Regions from separate parts of the Candidatus Brocadia sinica JPN1 genome, predicted to be linked through region 1. Evidence: riboswitches for the same ligand, from Rfam matches in the RefSeq annotation. Region 1 holds a riboswitch; the other holds the start of a gene.
The links. Region 1 has a riboswitch for cyclic di-GMP ahead of BROSI_RS02580 (hypothetical protein). Riboswitches for the same ligand answer to the same signal wherever they lie in the genome.
Positions count from the first base shown of each region.

Region 2: linked by a shared signal. The riboswitch ahead of BROSI_RS17605 (hypothetical protein) and the one ahead of BROSI_RS02580 (hypothetical protein) in region 1 are both predicted to bind cyclic di-GMP.

Region 1 is NZ_BAFN01000001.1:563,516-573,283, reverse strand. It holds gene BROSI_RS02605 (MTAP family purine nucleoside phosphorylase) at 1-374, shown strand, start outside; gene BROSI_RS02600 (DUF2959 family protein) at 458-1,171, shown strand; gene BROSI_RS02595 (amidohydrolase family protein) at 1,306-2,550, shown strand; gene BROSI_RS02590 (YkgJ family cysteine cluster protein) at 2,616-3,185, opposite strand; gene BROSI_RS02585 (FAD-dependent oxidoreductase) at 3,169-4,839, opposite strand; cyclic di-GMP riboswitch class I at 5,124-5,236, shown strand; gene BROSI_RS02580 (hypothetical protein) at 5,335-6,834, shown strand; gene BROSI_RS02575 (alpha/beta hydrolase) at 7,009-7,812, shown strand; gene BROSI_RS02570 (hypothetical protein) at 7,870-8,280, shown strand; gene BROSI_RS02565 (tetratricopeptide repeat protein) at 8,602-9,624, shown strand; gene BROSI_RS19630 (hypothetical protein) at 9,741-9,768, shown strand, end outside.
Region 2 is NZ_BAFN01000001.1:3,826,004-3,833,683, reverse strand. It holds gene BROSI_RS17615 (ammonia-forming cytochrome c nitrite reductase subunit c552) at 1-794, opposite strand, end outside; gene nrfH (cytochrome c nitrite reductase small subunit) at 814-1,284, opposite strand; gene BROSI_RS19360 (MOFRL family protein) at 1,488-1,616, opposite strand; partial or broken gene BROSI_RS17610 (DUF4147 domain-containing protein) at 1,621-2,189, opposite strand; gene BROSI_RS17605 (hypothetical protein) at 2,377-2,646, opposite strand; cyclic di-GMP riboswitch class I at 2,792-2,897, opposite strand; tRNA gene BROSI_RS17600 (tRNA-Pro) at 3,187-3,264, shown strand; gene BROSI_RS17595 (hypothetical protein) at 3,407-3,703, opposite strand; gene BROSI_RS17590 (tetratricopeptide repeat protein) at 3,719-5,239, opposite strand; gene BROSI_RS17585 (hypothetical protein) at 5,290-5,823, opposite strand; tRNA gene BROSI_RS17580 (tRNA-Glu) at 5,952-6,024, opposite strand; gene BROSI_RS17575 (hypothetical protein) at 6,307-6,504, shown strand; gene BROSI_RS17570 (hypothetical protein) at 6,718-7,407, shown strand; gene BROSI_RS20105 (hypothetical protein) at 7,551-7,680, shown strand, end outside.

The DNA of each region.
Region 1 (9,768 bases):
GTTTGGAAACGCCCGCGGAGATAAGAAAATATAAGTTCTATGGGGGTAATCTGGTCGGCATGACCCTTGTGCCAGAGGTCTTTTTAGCAAAGGAACTGGAGTTGTGTTATGCCGCCATCTGCTATGTCACCAACTACGCAGAGGGGGTTGTTGACAGGCCATTTAAGGCTGGAGAATTATTTGAGGGACTTTCCAGCGACGCCGACCGTAAGGCCGTGGAAAACGCCGTATCCCGTTTCCCTATTATCATAAAAGAGATTGCACAAAATATAGGACAACAAAGTACACTGTGCCAATGCCAGTCTTTGATGGAACGTTATAAAAAACGCGGGAATATTGGGCCAGATTGGCATGGTTGGGTGACGAATTATTAGCAGCCCCTTGCCTTTTTTCCGCAAGCAAAACATTTTATCATGCCATTTTATATAAATTATTTTACAGGGGGAGATGATAGGATATGTTGAAATATACCGATGAATGGTTACAGAAGTATAAACAGCAAAAAGGGCCAATCATATGGAATGCGCTTGGCCTTGCAACTTTTTTCATTATTCTGTGGGGATCTCAGGCTTTTTTTTCTGGTTGTGCCACAACCGGTCCTGAAAAAAAACAAAAGGCGGTATCAAGCATTGAAGAATTCCGCAAAGAACTGTCGAAGAATCTCAATCAGGTAACTGAGACTCTTACGGCGCTGAACCAGATTGCAAAAACCGGAGAGGGAGATCTTTACAAGCCTTATAAAAATTTTGTAAAACAACTGGACCGTACAACAGAAAACTCGCGCAATATGAGTAAACATGCTGATGATATGGCTATGAAAGGGAAACAATATTTCGATACCTGGGAGAAAGAGTTATCAAACATCATCAATTCAGAATTACGTTCAAAGGGAAAAGAACGGCGCGGGGAAGTGAGCAATACATTTAGCCGTATCACAAACCTGGCGCAAAAAGTGCAGAGTACGTATCAACCTTTCATTAGTGATCTGACAGATATAAAAACAGCGCTTGGCAATGATCTTACCACAACGGGGATTGTAACACTAAAACCCTATATTACAAAGGCAAACGAAAATGCAAAAACAGTAATGGCAAAACTCCAGGAATTAGCCGATGAGGTTGATCGTGTTACAAATGCCTTATCGTCAAGAGTGGGACTATCGATAGAATAAGTCAGCGATGAGTTTCAGCCATTCAACACTCAAAGATAAAGTATAATGCTTGAAAGGATGAAAACGAACGCAGCTATTTTGAGAGTTTACCAACATCGTTCAAATTTAATGCAATTGTTGAATAAAATATTACTATGCTCATGATAAGGTCGAAGTATCTCATTCTCAATCCGGAAAGATGTATTGAGAACGGGGCGGTGGCCGTTAACGGTACAAAGATATACCGCACTGGCACCTTTGACGAAATCAAGGCGCTTGCCGGGATTGATAAGATTATTGATTTGGGAAATGCCGTAATCATTCCGGGATTTATCAACATTCATACCCACCTTGATTTAACCAGCCTGCATAATCACATTAAACCAACGAATAATTTTACCCACTGGGTCTTTCAATTAATAGGGGCAAGGATACGATGGAAAGAAGGGGACTATACCTCGTCGATAGAAAAAGGGATTAAGCTTTGCATTGAGGCAGGTACTACCACGGTTGCAGACATTGCCAATACTGAGTATTCTTTTTCTGTATTAAAAAAGAGTCCTTTACGTAAGGTTGTTTATAAAGAAGTCATTGACCTGAATCCCGACCATGCAAAGGATGTTCTTGCAAAAATTCAATCTGAATTGTTAACGCATGAATATGGAACAGATATTTTGTTTCGTGCAGGGCTCTCCCCCCATGCGCCGTATTCCGTTTCGAAGGAGTTATACGAGGCAGTGGCTCGATTTGCCAGACAGACGGGTATGTTTCTTTGTACACACATTGCAGAGACACAGGACGAGATTGAATTTCTGGCAAAGGGCACGGGGAATTTTCCCGCCTTTTTACGGCAGTTGCGTGCTATGCCAGCGAACTGGCAACCACCGGGACTTACTCCCATAGAATATCTGAAGGGAACAGGGATTTTAGATAATCATCCGATCCTTATCCATTGCAATTATATTACCGAAGAAGAAATCTCCCTGATGAAATTTTTCAGGGCAAGTGTTGCGTTTTGTCCCAGGAGCCACCGTTTTTTTGGACACACAAACCATCCCGTACGGAAGCTGTTGGAAGCAGGGATCACTGTCGGACTGGGCACCGACAGTCTGGCAAGCAACGACACCTTAAGCATCCTGGACGAGATGAAATTCTTATCTCTTCACTATGCTATTTCACCACAAACCTTACTCTCTATGGCTACGATAAATGGGGCAAAGGCGCTTGGCCTTGAATCACACGTGGGACAAATCAGGGAGGGTTTTGAGGCAGACCTCTGTGGAATCAGATTGCCGGATGGTAGTCAAAAGGATGTTTACAGCCAACTTTTCGATGCCGCCTCAAAAAATATATTTACCCTCATTTCCGGCAGTATTTGCTATCAGGCATCTTCCATCTAAAGGTGTTATAAACTTTCTGGCGCGTCTACGTCGCAACTCTGATTGAAAATTATGACGGGTACGGTTCATTGCAAGTCTTTAGCCAATACGCACACACGCCTTACCTTACAGGTATCATCCCAGAGGTGTGACGGTATTTGGTTCAGCATCTTCCAGTAATCCTTATCGATTAAAGGTATAAGCTTGTTTAATGCCGATATGATATTAGATACATAGGCAGAGTCCCTGATCAATGATTCTGTAAGCGGACAGTAGTCATCGATGAGCAGTTCTAATTCATCATTATCTGTTAAATTTGGATAGAAGGGATACAAGCGGCAGGCAATGGGACGATGCGTGTGGATAAAGCATTGTACGCCATCGGTAAAGTTGCAGGTATTGCCAATAATTTCGAGGGCGCCTTTCGGTAACTTGAGCGTTTCATTGCATATATGTTTGCCGCTCCGTGTAAAGATAAATTCATTCTCATACGGCAAGAGCACGGACAACGGCTTCTGTTCGCACCTGCCATCACATTTTTCTATGCATGACATGAAACCAAAATTTGTTGCATAAATTTCATGATACACCGTAAATAGCTTTTCTTTATCCATAAATACTATATTTTTTGTAAAAGTATTATTTTTCCATTCCATACGTCCATGCCAGAATGCTGCCATCCATGTACTTCACATTGCTAAATCCTGCATTTTTTAAGATGCGATAGGCCTGTGCAGCTCGCAGGCCTGCACGGCAGTAAGTGATAATTTCCCCGGAGATGTCGAGTTCATGAGCCCGTGATGCAAGTTTATCCAGGGGAATGTGTTTAGATCCCTTGATATGGCCGCTCTTATACTCTAAGTCTGTCCTTACATCAAGCAATACAAAATCCTCGTTTCGATCCAGCCTTTCTGCAACCTGATGGGGAAGGATGCCCTCCGTCTTTCCAGATAATTTATTGCCCAAAACATTGGCAGCCACAATAATAGCATCCATGGACATGGCGTAAGGAGGGGCATAGGCCAGGTCGAGCTTGGAGATTTGGTCAACCGTTGCGCCAAAAGTAAGAGCTGTTGCGATAATATCAATGCGTTTATCGACCACACCTTCCCCAACGATTTCTGCTCCCAGGAGTTTTTTTGTAGTCTTATCGGCAATGAGTTTGATAATAATGTCCCTTGTCTCAGGGTAGTAATGGGCCTTATCTCCTGCCGGGACAATAGCAGATTCGACCAGAAACCCTTCCTTTACGGCCTCCCGCTCGGAGAGACCTACCTTTCCGACATTCAATTCAAAAATCTTTACAATCAAGGTCCCCAGGACACCCCTAAAGGTATCAGAGCCACCTGTTGCATTGATAGCGGCAACACGTCCCATTTTGGCTGCTGTTGAACCTAACGCAATCCACGCTGGTTTGCCAGTTACTAAATGGATATTTTCTGCGCAATCCCCAACAGCATATACCCCAGGGATGTTTGTCTCCATACGCTCATTTACCTTTATGGCCCGTGCTGTGCCAATCTCTATACCAGACTCCTGAGCCAGTTTGATATTGGGTTTTATGCCGATGGAGAGAATAACCATGTCTGCAGGCAACTGCCGTTTGTCAGTAATAACTTTTATTACCGTATTGTCATTTCCCTCGAAGGACTTTACACCATCCGATGTGATGATCTCGATGCCTTTTCCCATTAAGTACTTCTGAACAATTGATGCCATATCCTTGTCCAGCGGGGGCAAGATTTGATCCAGGAGTTCAACAACGGTCACCTTAATACCTCGCAGAACCAGATTTTCCACCATTTCCATACCAATAAGTCCGCCACCCACGATTACAGCGTTTTTTACCTGCCCGCCATCCACAAAAGCCCGTATCTTTAATGTGTCATCAATCGTTCTTAACGTAAAGATGTTATTCAGAGAAATGCCTGGGAGGGGAGGAACAATGGGTTGTGCCCCTGTGGCAATGATGAGCTTGTCATAATCGAAGACAAGTTCTTGGCCCTTTTCAATGTCCCTGGCCCTTACCTGTTTGGACATGGTGTCAATGGCCGTTGCCAGATGCCTGGTAAGGACGGTAATGTTATGCATGTTCTTAAAATAGATCGGTTCCCGAAGGATGAGTTTTTTTGAATCCCTGATGATATCCCCGATAAAATAGGGCATGCCACAACCCGCGTAGGAGATGTATTGTTCGTCTGTTATGACAGTAATTTTCATCGCAGGCGACTCACGCCGTGCCTTGGCCGCCGCCTTCATCCCGGCCGCGACACCGCCAATGATTATCAGATGTTTGACATTGTTTACCATAGTTGTCTCAATTCATAGTTTTGCAAAGCCGCATCCAAATCCCCCCTAAAAAGGAAGAGAAAGGGGTTGTAAAATTTGTAAAAAAGAAATTTTTAAAAGGTGGTACTACAAGAATTACTGAGAAGTGTTATTATCATATCAGAAAAGCGTAAAGAAACAATCAAGAAAAATCCACAGTAAACCTTGTATCTTTAACCTGGTATTTTCTTGACAATGCGTTTGTTTGTGGTAGATTTACCCTGAAATTTGCGGATGGTTTTTGCTGATTTCTGAAAAGCAAAAATATACGAAAAGAGCAAAACCCTGGGAGAACAGGGGACGCAAAGGGAGGGTCTTTAGCTTACATGGATGTAAAAAAGACAACCTTACTTCCAAAAAAGATAGCCTTACTGCCGAAGATTTCTATAGAATATCCTGGCGGTAAGGCTTTTTTGTTTTCTTGACGTATCATCAAGAGAAGAAACTAAACTCATATTTTAAGAATCGGAGGGTTTTATGAAGAAGCCAATGATTTTGAAGCAGGGCATTAGGAATGCTTTTAGAGCCATAAAGAAAATTTCTTTGCCTTTCTGTTTGGCCGCGATTATGGGATTCTCTGGATGTAGTTCCCGGGAATTTAAGAGTGGACTGATATATAAAGAATGGACAAGAACCATGTCTGAAGAAGGTATTTTCCCCGTCTTCCCTCCCCGTGAAGATGTGCAGGCAGGAGACATTTGGCTGCTTCCAACACATCCGTATGAAACTGAGTTAATTGAACAGGTAGGGGGATTAGGCAAGGCAGGGATCTGGGTTACCAATGTTCTCTATGAATTAAAATCCATGAATGGTACGTCAACCCTGGCAAATGATTTTTATACAAACCGTTTTTCGTTTCCAAGCACAACGGATGCCATGAAAAAATCCATTTCTAAGGATGAAGCGCACTTGGCGGATGTCTCTATAATGCCGGTTGCAACAAGTGATCAGGATGTTTTTACCGGTGGTGATTGTAACCGGTTAAGGCAAGTGGCTTTTCCCGAATTTACCGTTACCAACATTACGCAAGCCGATGTAAATGCATTAGTCCCGATTGAATATTTAAATGTCGCCCTTGGATTTTCATTGAATAAAATAGGGGAGGTTTCTTTAAAAATTCCCTCAGCAGAGTCTTATGCTATTCCTGCCAGGCTACTTACAGATATTTTCTTTCGAACTGATTCATTAAAACTCGGGAAAGAAAACAATTTTATTCTTGAACCGTATGATTATAAAATTGCAACGAACAGTGCCGAAGGAATTAGAGGAATTTCTGGTATAAACTATATAACTTTGAAGTTGGCCCGGTCACAGTTTAATGAAGCAGGCAGGGAAATATTGGAGAATCGATCTCTATCTGCCGAATTCATTGAAAAGATTAAAAAGGATAGCGATTACATTTGGATAGCGGTAATTAATGAAGTGTATTATGCCAGGGCAATCGATATGAATATTCGGAAAAGAAGGTTTGGCGGTGGCGCCGCAAACGTTCAACCTATTACAACAAAGATGCTGAAGGAATTAGATAGGCTAACAAAGATTAGAGCCTCTAAAGAATCGAAAACCACCGGAACGCAGCCAAAAAAGGGCAAGGAAAAGACAACAATACCACAGGAACCAGAAGCTGAAGGAACTTCAACAGCAGGAGTGGAAACATCAGCGCCATCATTAACTTCTCCCACTATAGAAGACACAGAAGGACGGACTATTGTTGAGAATATAGAGATAACAGAAGAAGATGATGCGTTCTCACTGGCAAAGAAAATAAATGAGTACAACAAAAACTTGGGAAATCAGTCGGTTCCGGGTGGGTCTGTTAACGTGGTGTCTGCCTCAGATACTGCGGTTGGTTTGCGGCGTTTCTTTGATAGGCCTATAGCTGTTGGCGTTCGCGGTGTGATTTTCAAGGTGAATCTCAAAAAATCTACAGAGAAAGAATTATATATAGAATCAATAGAGGTAAATCGTTTAAATTGAGGCGGGCTTAGCGGTGTAACAGAATAATATTTCCATCATTGCTTGTGGAGTATAGTTCTGTTCACCAATGAAATCTATTGCGGGTCTATAAATGTACGCTTGGAAGATAACCGGCGTTATCATAGTTAATGGGGGGATTCTTTTCGGATTGATTCAGCAACCGGGAGAGTAACAATGAGAAAACATATTTTTGTCAGCGTGCTATTTTCAATATCAATTATTACCGGATGCACGGGCAATAAAATGCAAACAAGAAACATTTACGAAAACACCAAAATACAAACGTATCTGGCTTATAGTGACCTTGCCCGGATATCACATCTCTCATTAAAAAACGATGGTTATCTTATTGGTATTGAAAAAAGGGAAAGAGAATCATTGGGAGGAATTCCACAGCGGCATTATCCGGACCGATTTTCACTCATTCCTGAATTAGATGAAAATAGTGAAAACAGTCAAATTAAGGAGGCGATACAGAAAAGAAATAAAAATTTTGTGAAATATACAAAGTACTGCACGGCAATGTTAATAACTCATATTGCGCGTTATTTTGAAGAACCGGATAACAGTCCTTTTAATACACACAGAAAGCCATACTTTCTTTATAATGCCTATGACGTTTATAAGAATGATAACTTAAATTACGAGGATGGATATGAGGCGCTTGAACGCTTAAAAGAAAGGCTGGTAAGTGATTTAACGGAAAAAGTGCAGGCATGGCGTAAAGAGCCGGAAAAGCAGGAAAGGCCATATTCTCACATTATTGTTTTTCCTATGGGTTGGAATAACAATCAGCAGGAATCAATATATCGCTATAATACCATACTTGATAATATTAAAGAGGTTGCCAGGAAAGAGCAAAACGATTGCTTTAAACCTCTTGTAATTGGTTTTACATGGCCTTCCGTATGGTTCGGAATAGAAAATAGTTGGCTGAAAAAAAACACCTCATTTCTTTTCAGTTATTTTACCAAATAAGACGATGCGGATGAAATTGGATGTACGCTGGCAAATTGGATTATTCATAACGTTGTATTGCCGGCAAAAGAAGAATTTAAGGACTATTGTGAGAAAGAATATAAAAAAGATTTTAGTCCCGGGATTGTTGCCATAGGTCACAGCATGGGAGCGCGTCTCCTTTCTCAGGCAATTTTTAGTAAGGAATATATAAAACCTGAATTGCGCAATAGTTCATCAGAATCACACGTGGATCTTTTTATAGGATTACAGGGGGCGTTCAGCGCAAAAAGGTTTGTTAAAGAAGAAGGATGGGAAGGCTCTCCTTATGCAGCATTTAACGAGTATCCTACTGTTTTCACACTGACAACGTCCCGATATGACCTGGCAAATCAAACCGCACGTTTTATTACCGGCGCGCGGCATGTGGGCGGCAAATATGGTTTAGCGTATGCAAGGAAAGAAAAAACAAAGATGTATTTCGGGTAATCGAATGGACAAATAATTACAAAACAGATTTGGAGAAATTATCATCGATACCGAAAGAAGATAAGAGAAAAGTAATAATGATTGATGCAAGTATTATCGTCGACGGGTACAATTCAAACAAGGGAGCAAATAAACCACCTGATGCTCATAATGATATTTTAGATAAAGACATGGGGCAATTAATTTGGTTACTTATGAAAAGCATTGCCCCATGTACTCTTTCTTAACAACATCGTTCTGCATTTTTTCTTGACAATTTTTCTTGTCATACTACAATGCTGTCTACTTTAAAATTGCCAACTTTCAGGAAAATACAAGAGTATGAATATGAAAAATCCATGCAGGGCAGATGTCTGTTATTCTTTAAAATCGGTTTGCAATGGTTTAACTTTTTCTCTGTGTATTTTTTTAATCACCTGTTACGGATGCGGTAAGAAAGAGGATGCGGTTGAAAAACCTGTGGAATTTAAAGAGATTATTTCAACGCCCGTTGAAGAGCAGCAGTTGCCACCTGTAGTCAGGGAAGAAACTCCCGCCGTTGAGGTTGAGCGATCTCCGCTGGTTGTACAAACTCCTCAAATTGTCCAAACTCCGCCTGTTACGTTGCCTGTTGTTAAGCCGGTTACGGCTCAGGACCTTTATAGCGAAGGTTTAGAACTCTTTAATCAGGGTCGGTTAGAAGAGGCCGTTGAGTCCTTTAACAAGGCAACAGAGATGGATGCCACGATGGTCGATGCATATAAAAAGAAAGCTTTGGCTTGTAACAAACTTGGTATGACGAATGAGGCAATAACTTCCTTTAAAAAAGTGATTGAATTAAATCCCAATGATTCTGAAGCGTATCTCCACCTGGGAAGTTTTTATGTTAAGAGGCGGATGGCTGGTGATGCTATCGTCGCGCTTGAAAGATATGTAGCATTGAATCCCAATAATGCCGGGGTTTATTATAATCTGGGTTGTCTTTATGGTGAAAAGAAACTTTTTGATAAGGCGGCAGTATGTTACCGGCAGGCCCTGAAAATCAATCCCAGCTATGACGATGCTTATTATAATCTCGGGGTTATTTACAATGATAAAGAGATGTTTGATGAGGCCATTGAGGTTTTCAAGAAGATTGTAACCATAAATCCTAAAAATCATGAAGCACGATATAATCTCGCGTTTGCTTACAATAAAAAGGGATTATATAACGATGCAGTTGTCACGTGCGAGAAATTGCTGGAACTGGACCCCGGGAATGCCAATGCACATCTTCTGCTGGGTGATACTTATAATAAGCTGGGCAAATTGAAAGAAGCTCAGGATGAATATGACATGTACAAGAAGTTACTCTTTATTAAATAAAATCGAGCTTGAATTCAACCGTGAAAACTGTATTTATAGCCTTCTGCCTGTTGCTCATATCAAATATTGCATATCCCGTTTTTGCCATTCTGGCACAGGGGACCCAAACAAACTCAATGAGTACTACTCAGCAGGTGCAATCCT
Region 2 (7,680 bases), 3.3 Mb from region 1:
CAGGCAAATGAACGCATCTCCTGTCGTGTCGCCATCACATTAACATCATACTCAGCTTTACGCCCTTCTTTACGCCAGCGTTCAATGCTGGGTAAATGGGGTAATGGATAATCCGATCTGGCTAACTCTCGAATCGCATTGAGAAAGGCAGGCCTGGTAACGCGTAATTGCATGGTCTCCGGATCATGGCAATCAATACAGGAGACAGGATGGGAGACCATCTTGCGCGCCTCATCATATGGCATGGCACAGACTATTTCAAAACCTTTCATAATTTGCTCTTGCCGATGTGCTTTATCCGCAGGTATACCTGCCTGAATGCCAGCCTCCCGGTAAGCAGGCAGGACAGATGAATGACAATGCAGACATGCGCCCGGTTGTTTGACAATTTTAATCCGTTCCGTTATATCCTGATCAGAGAGCATGTAGGCATGGCCCCGATCCTCACGATAATCCACACCAAAGGCATAGCCTTTAAAGATTTCACGCCAGTGCGGGTCTTCTTCAAGCTTATTGAAGGCATCACTTCCACCGTGTCTGGTCCGTTCTGTATCGACTGTCCGGCGATAACCATCGTATTGACGCGGGTAATTTTTACCCCAGATAACAGGGTCAACGGTATCCTCAGTCACTTCCACCACGCGAAATACATGCTGCTTCGCCTCTTCTTTGCGCCGGGTAACGTTTTTTAACAGAAGAATAACTCCCACCGTTGCAACTGCAACTACAACAATTATTAGCAGATAGAAAATCTTCGTACTAGCTCGAAAATGAACTGGCGATTGACGATTCATGGCTTTGTTTCTCCTCAATCTAGCGCGACGGACCGTGACCGACGCTGCTGTGACAATGGATACAATCCAACATTTGCCTATCGTTGCCCGGGTGAGTAGCTATCTCGCTCACGAACTCCCCGTGGCAATACAGACAATTCTTTTGTAAAATGGCACGGTTTTTTGACAGGATCCGAATTGGCTCACTGAAATCCTGCAAGGTAAAACCCTTCGAATGCCAGAAACCGTTTTTTAGTTTTGTGATATATTTTGGCACGAACTCATGTGGTATATGGCAATCGTTGCATGTTGCAACGGCATGATGACTCGCTTTTTGCCATCCATCATATTGTTCACGCATGATATGGCAGTTAACGCAAGCCTTCGGATCGTTCGATAGATAGGATGCCCCATTTGCATAGTAAAATGTGTATCCGCATAAACCGATAAATATTCCCACACAACAACACAGGAAAATAATGCATAAATTTAAACCCGACAGAATTCTCATCGTTCCTCACATTTTTGAGTTGGTGTGAATACACTGAATTTTTTGTGCTGTGAAAGATTATTAACTACTTTTTTGGTAAAAGCGCAAGAAAATAATCTGATTTATTTGACAAGCAATAGCATAATATCCATCACGTTTGTTTTTGTTGGGCCAGTAACGATCTGGTCATTCAACCCTTTAAAAACGAATACGAATTATTATCGTCAAGATATGCTTCTGGATGCTAATCTCTTTGCACGCGTAACGGTAACACCATCTGCAATGGCCCCGGCAGCATCCGTGTTTCCGTCTATACCATCAGTACCCGCGCTGAGAACAACCGTATTTTCCAATCCGTTAATCTCGATTTGCTACGGGAATTCTGTGAAACAATTTATACTTCTTCAAAATCTTTTCACAATCTAAAAAGGTGCTGTGGTCTGGCGATATCAGTCCAGATGCAATGGTATCAAGTTGATTATCCACTACATCTGATAATATTAGTGATGCGATCTTAGCCTTACACATTTTTACTAAACGCCCTCCTTTTACCTGCGAAACATGCTTCCGTACGGCAACTCAAATAAAGCCGACCCACCTCCAGAGATCAGACATATGACAGGATCGCTTTCCCTTGCATCTCTTAAAAGATGAATGATTTCAATTGTGCCTTTTATCCCTGACTCGTCCGGAATCGGATGCCCTGCCATATTAATTTTGACAATCCTGCATGGAGCATCATAACCATATCGTACATTAACAATACCCGCCTTTATCCTTTCCCCCAGCAATTCTTCAAGCGTTACAGCCATGAAACCACTAACCTTGCCAAATCCAACGACATAAATATCCTTATAAGTATTAAGATAATACACCATTTTCCCCATTTTCAGGAAACCACCTGCGAGACAAATATGCCTGCGCATACAAACGTCAGTCTCTACCGCTCGTAGTCCTGCATAAAATATTTCTCGCGCATGTGTCTGTACAGGATTCAATTGCTTCATCATAAAAAGGTAATAGTAAAATTCTAAATAGGCGATAACAAAAAAGGGTTAGGTAACATCCATTACCCAACCCCTTTCGAACAGCAATTAAGGCTTCTGCTATCCCTTAACCGACTGGTGCAAAATCTCCTGTAGGACTGCCATCGTTATTATATATTGTCGGCATGTAGAACGTGTTTTCTGCTGCCTGATCTATCTTCTGGTTGCACTTTGGACATCGCCTGTTGTGAGGGCCCCTGCTAATAAATTTTTTCCCACACATGAGACAACTTCTTTCCGCCTTGTCAGTATAGACATTTTTTAGAGAAAGGTTTTTTTCATTGTATTTTTTTAAGGTTTTACGCTTTGATTTTTCTTTATGCTGGACACTCATCATGAACTCCTCAAAAGGTTAGGAAAAGTAAATTACAATCGATTTACAAAACAAAACTCTGTACAATATTGTTCCAAATATTTATATTTTGACATATTCAATCCACAAACAAAGACAGCCTTACTGCAAAGATATTCTATGAAACATCTTCGGCAGTAAGGCTGTCTTTATATTTTTCCTGTCATAGCAGGAAAATATTTTAAAGATCCTTTACTTTGCGTCCCCTGGTTACCCAGGGTTTGCCTTTATCTGAAAGTATACTATGATTTATTGAAAATAGCTTTTATTTAGCAATTATTTTAATCTTATAACGTTCTATGTCAAGGAAAATATTACAAAGCCGTAAATCGACCTAACCTGCCGGAAAATATGGCCTTACCAGTTTAACCCTTACAAAAATATTTACACTGATGTTTCACCATTCTTCCCGCTTTATAATACACCAGAATTTTCATGAAAAATTATTGTTTTTCCTTGTATTTCAATATATAAAACGTATAATACGTAAACTTGAATTGATGTGAACAGTACTAAATTCATCAACGGGGCGTAGCGCAGTTTGGCTAGCGCGCCTGCCTTGGGAGCAGGAGGTCGGAGGTTCAAATCCTCTCGCCCCGACCACTAAAGCAGCTGCATGATCGCCCCCCCCCTTTCACTTTATACTTATAGATAAATTTTTGGATTAGATCTACGATGCCGTCTCTGCGTGTATTTCAGTTTTACGCTATGCAAAAAAGCTGCGCCTATATAAAATACGACTTACCTATTTTGATTTTTTAGATTTTCCTACTTTTTTTGAAACGGCCTTCTTGACTGCCTTCTTTTGTTTTGGTATAGCCGATGGACGGCAAAGCATGTCGCGTTTGGAGGCAAGCCGACCACATGAATCACAGATGTACTTTAAATTAACGATCTGAGGTGCACATACGTGCCGGGGATCACCAGTTACTGTACCGCAAAATTTGCAACTAACAACCTTCTTGGCGGGTACTGGATTACAAAGGTGACCTTTATTTGTCGTTACCAAACCACATGTCTCACACGTATAAACATTTTCCATAACGCCCCTCTCTTTCTATCCGGTTTGTTCCTGATTGGGTTTATATAACATATCAATGCATTTTACCACATCTTCTTCATTTTGAAAGACTTTTCTGAGAAAGGGAATAGCCTCCTTAACATTCCCTTTTTTTAAAAATACCAAACCAAGATTACCATACGCGGCCATTAGTTGTTCATCTATTTGAATAGACTTCTTGTATTGCTCAATAGCTAAATCGTAATTTTCATTCCTGTAATAAACTGTTCCCAAATTATTGTGAAGTGCCGCATTTTCGGGATTACTATTTATGAGTATCTTATATTCTGTTATTGCACGACTAAAATCGCCCTTCTGTTTATACGCCAGCGCAAGAGCGGCTCTAATCTCATAATTGGAGGGATATTCATTAATTGCCTGATTGTAAATTGCAATGGCCCTGTCATATTCCATTAAATCAAAGGCCCTGTTTCCCCTCAATAAGAAACGGATGTCAGGCGGGGTATTTGTTGCCCAGCACCAAACAAGCGTTGATAAGGTTATCAAACCCACGGTCAAAAACTTTCTTTTTTGTTGGATAATTTCTGACATAGGTACGTGCTTACGCTCTAAGTATCTCATAATGAAAATACCCAGGCATAACCCCCATGCAGCGCCAAGAAATGTCTGAAAACTCCCCAGCCACTTTTGGGTGTAATACGCAACAATTAATCCACAGAAGATAAGGAAAAAGTCGCAATACCAGCCATAATTACCTTGCCTGGGAATCAACCATTCAATTCGACGGGTAATTGAAATCACATTTAACCCCCATCGGTAACTCAACGTACCATTTGGACAGGCATTTTTACAGGCAAGGCAGCGAATACAATTTGTATTTACGACAGCATTGTGCTGAGCAATCTCCTCATGCACCGGGATTCCCATAGTGCAACTCCTGGTACAGATCAGACAGCCCTTGCACTCATTAACCTTTCGAATACGCCAGAAACTGAAATTATCAAAGAACGCAAGCATGGGTGCCCAAGGGCACACGTATCTACAAAATGCCCTCGATCCCAGAAGATAGATAAACAGAAAGGCATCAAATACGATAAAGGATACGATAATGAAAGGATTTCTTGGAAGATCTACGGTCATTACCTGCGTATCATTGAATCCTATGCGAAACTGGGGATAACCGTAAATAAACCAAAATTCAAAAATTACCATTAATGTTTTCAGAAGAAAGACGTATTGGATGATACTTGCTTTGGAGTGGATGATTTGCGGATTTATTCCAACTTTATGAAGAATTTTTAAGGCAAGTTCCTGAAAGAAGGCAAAGTGACATCCCCACCCGCAAAATAGCCTCCCAAAAAAGATCGTTAGAAATATTACAAAAATGAAAAATGCAGCCGCGGAATTTAGCAAGCCCATTCCGAAAAGGCTAACAATTCCATTCAAACTAAATGTCCCGACTTTTTGATAGCCAAATTTATACCATAGAATGACATGGACAGCGATTAATACGTTTATCAAAAACAGGACTAAGAATCTTTTCTTATTGACGTTCATAGTCACAGCTTGAGCGACATAATTATCCGTACTTATAAACGATGATAAGACTATTCAGTCTCATCATTAATATCATCACTATCTTCCATCATCAACGTGATCTTCGAACTTCCCGAGTTCTTAACACCCACCTTGTATGTATAAAAACCTGGCCTGCCAAGTGTGTCATCAATATATGCCAAAAATGTGCTTTCTCTGGGAATGGTAAACTCCGCATCTTCTTTTCCGCTCCTGATGCCGGAAAGCTCAAAGGTGACTGTCACATCCTTGTCTCTGTTGCTATTATTGACGATAACAATTCCCACATAAAATCTGCTGAACGTTGGATATTCATATTTAAGAGGTATGGGTTCTGCTGTAGGTTCATCTGATGTGGCGAATGCCCCCATCACTACCAAAAAGTCCGATTTGGTATTTTTACTAATAGCAACGTTTTTTATGGCATATCCTCGAATATTCCACCGGGATCCTTTACCTGTTTTACCAAATACCTCCGACTGCAGTGAAAACAAAAATAAAACTGAAATTGATAACAAAAATACTTTGAAGGACGCACGTTTTGTTTTCCAAATCCTTTTATACATCTATCGTCTCCTTTGATTCGCAAAGTGGCATTGGGTTTGGGATTCCAAATTGAATGTTATAAAAAGCGTGAAACACTTTATGCATGATTGCAGGGAGATTTCCATTGCATTTTCAGCTGCCGCTAAAGTACCCCCAAGGGGATTTGAACCCCTGTCTCCAGGCTGAGAACCTGGCATCCTGGGCCGCTAGACGATGGGGGCATTATATATGCAAGGAAAATAAGAATATGCAAATTCTTACAAATTGCGCTTATAGAAAATACTATATTTATTTTATGATGTCAATAAAAATTAACCTTTTTTGCTAGATTTCTAAGTGTTTTGATATTTTCTGATTTCCTTTGATTCTACCAGTATTTACAGGGTTTTCAAGTCGATTTTATCTCTTGTTTCTTTCGACCATTTTTGATATGTTTTTATGATTAGGTTCAGAGAAAGTACGACATAAGTTTCATGTAATGATCATGTAACTGAGGGTTCACCATGAAGCGAACCGCAATAATTCTTTGCCTTTTAATAGCCGGATGTGGAACCGTCACCGGGTCTAGACAGGAACGCAAGACGATTGATATTTATGACACCCAGGGCAAGATCAAAGAGCATGTGGTTATTGAAAACGGATATATCACGATCTATGATAAGGATTGGAAGACCAAAGAGCACGGTAGAATTGCCTATTAGAAACGCATTCTAGACGTCTAGAAATGATTCCGAAGGGTTTCCACGTGGGTAAGGTCAATGAAGCGTGTCCAAGTGGCAATTTGCTTATTAAACACCGTGATTTTAGCGGTTAAATTAACAACTAAGGGATAGCCTGATCAGCGAAAAGCCGTTGTCCTGGACGGCCTGCCCTTAATTCTACTTTCCAGGGGGGATTACTTCAGGAGGTATCCGATGGGAAATACAAGTGACGAAGTAAGGTTATTGGACGAAGAAATTAAAGGAATTCAAGGGGAAATCAAATCTCTTGAAGTTATGTATGAAATCCACAGTTTACAGCAAACGTTAGACAAATATGACGAGATACCCGTAAGTGACGTTATTCTCTCTGCGACCGAAGAAAAGCTATTAAGCAAGCTTAAGGAATTGAGCTCACCACTTCTAAACTTTCCTACCGTTTGCGACCAACTGGAAGAATACAACAGAGAATTGGGAATTCTGGCAAGGTCTAGAGAAGACAAGTTGAATAAGATTATCCTTAATGAAACAACAACAAACACTACGGAAGACACACAAGGAAATAGCTACTTGCTAGATAATGCAAATACGTTGCACATAGGCGAGGAAACAATAAGGTTTCAACCGTCTCGCGCAGACCTTTTGAGGTTTATGATTAGAGAGACAGGAAGCGAAAAATTCCTAGAACTACAGTACATTTTAACTTACCACTATGGTATCGATACAATGAGTAAAACAACTTTATCCAAAAAGGAAAGACAGCCATTTGAAAAAGAGAAAAACGCAATTAACAAGCTATGCAAGGAAGCACTTCAAAAAGATTTAATCGTGAGTCTTGGCGATAAAAAATACACGTCTTCCATAAATATCAAACTCCCCAAAAACTCCCCAAAAGACTTCCCATGATTGACCTGAAACCCGCTTAAATACTGAAAAGTTTTACTCCCCAAAAACTCCCCATTTTGCAATCATAATACAGTTGGGGGTATATTTAGCTCCGCGATGACAAGTGTTTGTCGCGGAGCTTTTTGTTTTATAGGAGTCTAAAAATGGTACCAACGAAAACATTTAACCTAATACTGGCGTTCTCTACATACCGGGAACTTAAACATATCTCTATAAAAGAAGGTAAACCGATTTCCGAAATTGTCCGTCAAGGCATTGACCTTGTGTTGAAAA